DNA from 4 places in the Oceanobacillus caeni genome. Region 4 is predicted to be linked to each of the others. Evidence: riboswitches for the same ligand, from Rfam matches in the RefSeq annotation. Region 4 holds a riboswitch; each other region holds the start of a gene.
What was found. A riboswitch is a leader RNA that binds a small molecule or an ion and turns the genes downstream of it on or off. The one in region 4 is predicted to bind S-adenosylmethionine.
Positions count from the first base shown of each region.

Region 1: another riboswitch for S-adenosylmethionine. It lies ahead of ACFQ18_RS06880 (acyl-CoA dehydrogenase family protein); the one in region 4 lies ahead of ACFQ18_RS14445 (methionine ABC transporter ATP-binding protein).
Region 2: another riboswitch for S-adenosylmethionine. It lies ahead of metK (methionine adenosyltransferase); the one in region 4 lies ahead of ACFQ18_RS14445 (methionine ABC transporter ATP-binding protein).
Region 3: another riboswitch for S-adenosylmethionine. It lies ahead of ACFQ18_RS13950 (YezD family protein); the one in region 4 lies ahead of ACFQ18_RS14445 (methionine ABC transporter ATP-binding protein).

Region 1 is NZ_JBHTKV010000006.1:146,242-148,448, forward strand. It holds gene ACFQ18_RS06875 (LysR substrate-binding domain-containing protein) at 1-484, shown strand, start outside; SAM riboswitch class I at 653-759, shown strand; gene ACFQ18_RS06880 (acyl-CoA dehydrogenase family protein) at 1,049-2,207, shown strand, end outside.
Region 2 is NZ_JBHTKV010000001.1:9,905-12,111, reverse strand. It holds SAM riboswitch class I at 349-456, shown strand; gene metK (methionine adenosyltransferase) at 787-1,983, shown strand.
Region 3 is NZ_JBHTKV010000022.1:15,488-17,694, reverse strand. It holds gene ACFQ18_RS13955 (efflux RND transporter periplasmic adaptor subunit) at 1-237, opposite strand, end outside; gene ACFQ18_RS13950 (YezD family protein) at 662-808, opposite strand; SAM riboswitch class I at 1,156-1,259, opposite strand; gene ptsG (glucose-specific PTS transporter subunit IIBC) at 1,460-2,207, opposite strand, start outside.
Region 4 is NZ_JBHTKV010000024.1:32,939-35,145, reverse strand. It holds gene ACFQ18_RS14445 (methionine ABC transporter ATP-binding protein) at 1-918, opposite strand, end outside; SAM riboswitch class I at 1,019-1,121, opposite strand; gene ACFQ18_RS14440 (helix-turn-helix domain-containing protein) at 1,246-1,785, opposite strand; gene ACFQ18_RS14435 (hydroxymethylglutaryl-CoA lyase) at 1,958-2,207, opposite strand, start outside.

The sequences.
Region 1 (2,207 bases), on a different contig from region 4:
AGAAAAAGTATTAAATCATAAATTGGACGGAGCCTTCGTGACAGAATCCGAATTTCACCCAGATCTTATATCACATGAAGTGTTTCAAGAGGAGCTTGTTTTAATTTCAGATAATCGTGCATCTACGTTAGAGGATTTGAAAGCGGAACCGTTCTTATGCTTTAGTGAAGGCTGTGGATACCGAGCACGCTTAGAAGCCTGGTATAGAGACCAAAACATTACTCCAAAAAAGGTAATGGAATTCGGCACATTAGAAACCATCCTTCGTAGTGTTGCCGTGGGACTTGGCGTTACATTTGTTCCAAGGTCAGCAACTACCCATTTTGAAGAAAATGGGCTCATCCAGTGTCATACTCTTCCAGATCAATATAGTAAGATTAAAACAGTCTTTATAAGAAGAGCCGATACTTTCTTAACTTCAACAATCAGAACATTTATCGAAACGATTGAAACAAATAAACAAGCGCCAATAACACCTATATAGAAGTCTTCCATCAGTGGGGGTTTTTCTTCAGCCCTCACGGATGGTTAGTCGCAACTTATAAATATCCTAAACTAACCACAAATAAATATTGAATTAGATGCACTTTTAAAAAAACATTGACTTATCTACTATATATACTTACAATTATACAAAGTAAACATATCAGGATTCTTATCAAGAGAGGCGGAGGGACTGACCCTATGAAGTCTCAGCAACCAGCAAATTTTTGTATGGTGCTAATTTCAGAAGAATACTTAGTATTCTAGAGATGAGTAAATATAGGTCGCCCGGAATGATGTCCATTTCTGCCCTCCTCTCATCTTCTTGAGACGAGGGCTTTTCCTATTCAGCAGTAAACCATTTCATTATGAATCTTAAACACGGGATATCAGTACTCGTGTTTAGGATATCGGTAAACACCACGGAGATATCAGTACTCGTGTGTAAGATATCAGTAAACACCATGGAGATGTCAGCACTCGTGAGCAAAATATCAGGATACTTCACGCAGTATCAGCGCCCGCGTGCAAGATTTCAGGATACAATATATCGGAGGGAATATAATTGAAACTTACAGAACTTTATTCATTTGAAAAGAGAAAGAATCTTCTGCAACAAACAGTGGAGCCTTTTAAAGAACGTGCAAGCAAACATGACAATGAAGCAAGTTTTCCATTCGAAAATATAGAGGATTTAAAGAAAATTGCTTATCACACGCTTACGATTCCAAAAGAATACGGGGGACCCGGAATCACTTTAACGGAAATGTTAAAATACCAAGAAACAATCGCTAAAGCTGATGGTTCAACAGCACTGGCTATTGGCTGGCATATGGGACTTACGAAACATAATGGGGAAAATAATAGCTGGGAGAAAGAAAAATATACAGATTTTGCGGAGGATGTTATTACTAATGGCGCACTAATTAACCATGCGATTACGGAACCTGCAACTGGAAGTCCTCAACGTGGAGGCAAACCAGAAACAATTGCCGTAAAAAATGCTTCTGGATGGAAGATTAATGGCAGAAAGACATTTACAACCTTAGCACCTGCACTACATTATTTTGTAGTTGCTGCTTCCATTGAAGGTTCAGATAAAATTGGCCATTTTCTCATCAAACGTGACATTACAGGAGTAACCATCGACGAAACATGGGATTCCATCGCCATGCGTGGAACTGGTAGTCATGATCTTATTTTAGAAAATGTTCAAGTGAATGATGATGACTTAGTAGAATACCGTGAAGACTCCAATAATCAACCTGCATCGTGGATATTACATATACCGGCATGTTATTTGGGGATTGCTAAAGCAGCACAGGAAGAAGCGGTGAAATTCGCCACTACCTACTCTCCGAACAGTATTAAAGGAACTATTTCAGAATTACCGAACGTGAAGCAAAAATTAGGCGAAATAGAGCTTTATCTGTTAGAAGCAGAGAATTTTCTATACAGTATATCAAGAAAATGGGACGAAAGTGGTCAAGCAGTTCGCCAAAAGATGGCAATAGATATTAACGCAGCCAAAGTATCTGTTGTGGATAAGGCAATAAAAATAGTTGATTTAGCCATGAGGGTAGTTGGTGCACGAGGTTTATCTAAGAAAAGCCCTCTACAACGTTATTATCGCGATGTTCGAGCCGGTCTACATAATCCCCCGATGGATGATATGATCATGATGCAGCTTGCAAAGAAATCTATCACGGACTTTCAATTGTTTA
Region 2 (2,207 bases), on a different contig from region 4:
TCCTAACTGCTAAAAATTGTACTTTTCATTACATTCGATTATTAGTATAACACATATACAAAAATAATCCATACTATTTATGTTTCAATTTAGTAAAATTTGCTATTTGTTAAATTAACGGAAATAACTACAATATTTCTATCCCACTCAAGCCTCTAAGGAAACAAAGAAGGTAGGTGGGAGATCAACTGCCCGTAAAGATCCGATCAGTGCGACTAACCATCAGTGGAGAATGAAGGAAAACCCCCAATGATGGAAGTATTCTTTATTTGCTTCAACCATCATATGTAGAGGAAAAGTTATTGACATTACTCACACATTTCGTTACGATAACAATGGACGGAAACTCTCTTATTCCGAGTTGGCGGAGGGACAGACCCTATGAAGCCCAGCAACCTCACACGCTTGTGAAAAGGTGCTTACCTGAAGCAAGGATCATTCCTTGAACAATAAGAGTGAAAGGACCGAACCCTTTCCTCAATGTAGGATAGGGATTTTTTTGCTTTTAAAGAAGAAACAGTTCCTTTTATCCCACCTAAATGGGCAGTAAGACTCCCTCCTCAAGCTTCTGAAGAACAAAGAAGGTAAGCGGGAGATCAACTACCCGCAAAGGTCCGATAAGTACGACAGTGGGGAATGAAGGAAAATCCCCACTGATGGAAGTCTTCTTTATTATATAAAAAGCAATGGTTTCTTCAATGCTTTTATATATAGAATATACAAAGATCTTTAATCGAAATAATGAAAAGAGTTCCGTAACACCAATTAAAGGAGAGAATGAGCCTTATGGCTGAAAAACGTCGTTTATTCACATCTGAGTCTGTAACAGAAGGGCATCCAGATAAAATGTCAGATCAAATATCAGATGCCATTTTAGATGAAATTATAAAAAATGATCCCAATGCAAGAGTTGCTTGTGAGACTACAGTAACTACTGGTCTTGTTTTAGTAGCTGGTGAAATTACTACTAGTACGTATGTAGATATTCCTGCAATTGTCAGGAAAACGGTGAAAGAGATTGGCTATACAAGAGCTAAATATGGATTTGATGCAGATACCTGCGCTGTCTTAACAGCAATAGATGAACAATCTCCAGATATTGCGATGGGAGTAGATAAAGCGCTAGAAGCACGTGAAGGCAAAATGAGTGACGAAGCAATCGCTGCAATTGGAGCGGGAGACCAAGGATTAATGTTTGGTTTTGCTTGTGACGAGACAGAAGAGCTTATGCCTTTACCAATCTCATTAGCACATAAATTATCTAAACGATTAGCAGATATTCGTAAAGAAAATATAGTAGATTATTTACGTCCAGATGGAAAAACACAAGTAACTGTCGAATATGATGAAAATAATAATCCGGTTCGTATTGACACTATTGTTATTTCTACTCAACATCATCCAGAAGTATCTCAAGAACAGATTGAAAAAGACATGAAAGAACAAGTAATTCTTCCTATAGTGCCTAAAGAATTACTAGATGACCATACGAAATATTTTATAAATCCAACTGGTAGATTCGTTGTTGGGGGACCACAAGGCGATGTTGGTTTAACTGGTCGTAAAATTATAGTAGATACGTATGGCGGATATGCAAGACATGGCGGAGGGGCATTTAGTGGTAAAGATTCCACAAAAGTAGACCGCTCTGCTGCTTATGCAGCCCGTTATGTTGCAAAAAATATTGTTGCAGCAGGACTTGCGAAGTCTTGTGAAGTTCAGTTAGCTTATGCAATTGGTGTAGCGGAACCCGTTTCTATATCTATTGATACATTTGGAACTGGTACAGTACATGAAACTAAATTAGTGGATGCTGTTCGTAAAGTGTTTGATTTAAGGCCTGCAGGGATAATTAATATGTTAGACCTAAGAAAACCAATCTTTAAAAACACAGCGGCATATGGCCATTTTGGTAGAACAGATGTTCAGTTCCCGTGGGAGAAATTGGATAGGGTAGATGAATTAAAGGATTTAATAAAATAAAGTAACAGGAACAAAGGCGGAAGCGCCCGTTTAGTGACGTATAGACTGCGCCTGGCCATGCCAGGTGGTCCGATGTTGCCGCGCAAAGCGGCGGTTTTAATCGGACATTCCACTTCCGTAGGAGATAAAGGAAACATGCCCCTTCATAGGGGTATGCCGACGTTGGCCGCAAAGGCCGCACTTAGTCGGCCTTCCTTTAATACTTTGAGCCGATGTTGACTTTC
Region 3 (2,207 bases), on a different contig from region 4:
ATCAGGGAATACCTTTTCCATCTTTTCTGCCTCTACCTTACCGGAAAAAGCAGTATATAAAGACATATCTTCGTTCATTTCCATTAGAAGTTCTACTTTTTCCCCATACGGCTCGAACTCCTCATTACCAAAAGCAGCAATTGCTGAACGCTGTAACAAGAATAAACCAGTTCCCCCTGAAAGCAGAAGTATTACAACACCAATACTCACCCAAATCCAAATTTTTTTCTTCGACATATCTTTCTCCCTAACTTGTAATATTTTTGTAAAAAAATCGTAATACTGATAACAATATTATAGTATCTAACCAAAGTTTGGCAATATATTTTTGGAACTTTACTAAAGTTTTTACAAAAATCTACATGGTATTCTAAGGCAGCGCGAAGCCACGGTGCCTCATATCTCCTAAAATAATTTTTAGAAGTAAGAACAAAGGCGCAAGCGCCCGTATAACGACGTCCGGAGGTGAAGGAAGTCTAGCTACGGCTTTAGCGCTGAAACCGGACGTGGCCTATTCTGAATAAGTATCCACATGCAGCAAATTTTATAATTTCCTAACAACAAAAAAACACTTAGTAAACATAGATAAATTCAATGTTTACTAAGTGCCTATATATACTCTTCCCAGCTGCCCCATAGCCCCTTCACAACATCAAGTACCTTAAGAACGATTTTTCGTTAAGGAAAAACGTTTTTTCTCGGTTGTGTCTATTTGTGTAATCTTTCCATCATGGACTGTAATGACTACTGATCCATATTCTAATTCTTTTAATGCAGTTAAAATATGATTGAGTTGTACATCATCAATCTTATCCAAACTAGTTTTCCCCCTTTTTCAAGAAATGTCATGAGAAATAAAAAAGACTTCCATTAGTGCGGTTTTCCTTCATCCTCCACTGATAGTTAGTTGCACTTATCGGACCTTTACGTGCATGATCTCCCAACTACCTTCTTTGTTCCCTGGAAGTTTAAGGTGGGTGTCTTGCTGCTCGTTTAGGTGGATAAATGGCATACTCTTTAAACTTCTGTTTTCTTCTATTACATGATTTCCTAAATGAAGAGCTTAAACATTGAATGCCTTTGGTAGCCCAATCAGCATTAAAAAACCCAATTCTGAAGAAGAAAAGGGGTGAAACAACAAGGTTCACTTTGCTCTTCTTATCTATCAAGTTAAATACTTGCTGGAATTGGCACAGTACTATTGTAAGTCTGTTGCCGAGGCTTCGTTGGGCCAGTCCCTCCACCTCTCTATATAAGTTACTAATCCTAGTGGTTTAATTGTATTTATTAGTTTACCTAGTATTTTTTGAAATGTCAATCACCTTTTTAAACTATTTTTTTATTTTATGGCTTCAGGTTAATTGGAGCCTGCAACAAATATAAGAAAAGACGGTTTCTACAGAATACACTCTATAGAAACCGTCTTTGTTAATGGGAATGGGATCCTGTTCATCCCAATTTATCCTTCAATTTTTATAATGTTTTCTTCTTCTCGTTCAACATTTCCTTGTTTCTCGATAATAACCTTTTCACCGTCTTTAAGGTTTGTGAATACAATTGGTGTAATCGTTGATTTCGCATGATCACCAATATATTGTAGATCCGCTTTTAATAGAGGTTGTCCAGTTTTTACCACATCTCCCTCTTTTATTAACATTTCAAAGCCTTCCCCATGAAGATTCACGGTATCAAGCCCGACATGAATGAGAATTTCTCTTCCACCCTCGGATTTAATCCCAAGTGCATGTTTGGTAGGGAATGCATTAAGAATGGTTCCATTAACAGGTGATACAATCAATCCTTCCTCTGGCTTAATTGCAAATCCATCACCCATCATTTTTCCGGCAAATACTTGGTCTGGAACCTCTGTGATCGGAACAATCTCCCCTTTAATTGGAGAAATAAAGGCTTCATCCACTATTTCATTTTGTAAGGCTTCCGGATTAACTTCCTCGATTTGTTGTGTTATTTCTGACTCTTGATTTACCTCTTTTGCTGGACGAGGTTTTTTCCCAGACATAATATCTTGCATTTGTCCTTTAATAATCTCAGAACGCGGACCAAAGATAGCCTGAATATTATTACCAACTTCAAGGACACCAGCAGCGCCTAAATCTTTTAATCCATCCTTATCAACCGATTGAATATCATGGACAGAAACACGGAGTCTTGTAATACATGCATCCAAGTGCGCAATATTTTCTTGT
Region 4 (2,207 bases):
GACAAAAATTCCTAGCGGTGCGTCTTGAATATAGTCGATAGATCCATGCAAAAAATTACCTTTCACTTTAAATTTCTGTACCATGTCGGAAATAATACTTTCCCCAGCAATTTCCCCTTTAAAAATAACTTTCACTAATGTACCCGTCACCTTTTCTAATACGTGAGCTGGTAAATCAAATGAAATAACACTTGAAATAAATTCCCTCGTTAATTCATTTTTAGGACTTGCAAAGATTTCATACACATCACCTTCTTCAACGACTTTTCCAGCTTGCATGATTGCCATTCGATGACATATTTCCTTTACTACGTCCATTTCATGTGTAATTAATACGATCGTAATATTCATCTCTTTATTAATCTTCTTTAATAATTGAAGAATCGATTTCGTTGTTGTAGGATCTAAGGCAGATGTTGCTTCATCACATAAAAGAACTTTTGGATCATTAGCAAGTGCTCTAGCAATCCCAACCCGTTGTTTTTGTCCACCACTTAATTGGCCTGGATAAACATCCCGCTTATCACTTAACCCAACCATCGCTAATAATTCCTCTACCCTTGACGCAATTTGATTGGAAGGAACTTTTGCTGCTTTTAGCGAAAAAGCAATGTTTTCAAAAACCGTTTTTTGACTAACCAGATTAAAGTGTTGGAAAATCATACCGATTTTTAATCTAGCTTGTCTCAGCTTTTCACTTTTTAATTTAGTTAAATCAACACCGTCTACTGTTATATTTCCTTTAGTTGGACGTTCTAATAAATTGATACATCGTACAAGGGAACTTTTACCAGCACCAGAATAACCAACGATGCCATAGATTTCACCTTCATTAATGGTTAGTGAAACATTGTTAACGCCACTAACTTCTCCTTTTTTCGTCTGATATACCTTTGACAAATGATTAATGTTTATCATCTATATCCCCTCGCTCTTTTTACAGCCAATATGACATATTTTTACGAAAAAAAATACTCCATTCATCTGAAAGGAGCATCGACACAAACAATGTATCTTCCGCTTATCTTCCAGAATGTGATCATTCTGTTGGACTTGGCACCTTCCCATAAGGGGGTTGCCGGACGTCATTGGGCCAATCCCTCGGTCACTCTTGATAAGTTATATGAAAATTATTAAGTTAAAATTTATTATACGGCTAGTTAGTAAAACTGTCAATGAAGATTCGACATTTTTCTACAATTCCTAATTCATTAGTAACTTGGTAAAACAAAATTCTAACAACAACTATATGCTAATAAAGCATGTTAAAACCTGAGCTTCTTCATCATTGACTGGCACAAAGAGATGAGGTTTTTCCCCCTTGAAATAAGCACTATCCCCTTTTTCCATATAATAATTTTCCCCATCATAAAATAGATAGATAGACCCTTCCAAGATATATATAAACTCATCTTGTAAATGGGTATAAGTCTCCGTACGTAAATTTCTATGTTTAGGAGTGACATGAACAATGGTTGGTTCAATACTACTGAATTGAGAACGGTTTGCTAATAGCTCATAGGAATACCCCATATGTACATCACCAATTTGGGATTTCCTTTGTGATCTCTTCTGCAAAACTAATGAATCCTCTATTTTATCATCTAAAAGCCATGATAACGAAACATGTAATGCTTCACTTATCTTAGATAAAGTAGCTACAGCAGAAGCAGTTTGTCCGTTTTCAATTTTGGATAACATGCTTTTAGATATTCCACATTCGTCTGCAATTTGCTGTTGTGTTTTCTTTTGACGTAATCTTAATTCTTTTATTTTATGACCCAAATTTTTTAAATCGATAGAGACTCAGTCCTTTCCATTTAATCCCTACGAATACCAATGTTTTAATCATAGAATAGTACTTGATTCATAGTCAAGAAACTTCATACAACACGCTTCATTAAACGCATTTAAAAAGATGCTATTTATCGCTTAAATAAATAACATCTCCTCTCATTTAAAGACCACTTGCCAATAATGATCTACTAGGTAAAATCTTACCTAATTGATTTTGAATATACAAGGATGCTTCTTGTATTCTCTTTTCGTTAATACCGGTTTCAACCCCCATCCTATGAAGGAGATATAACACATCATTCGTCGCAACATTCCCTGCTGCCCCTGGTGCATAAGGGCATCCACCTAATCCTCCAATGGAACTATCAAATCGATAAATTCCATAATTCATAGCTGTCATAATATTCGCG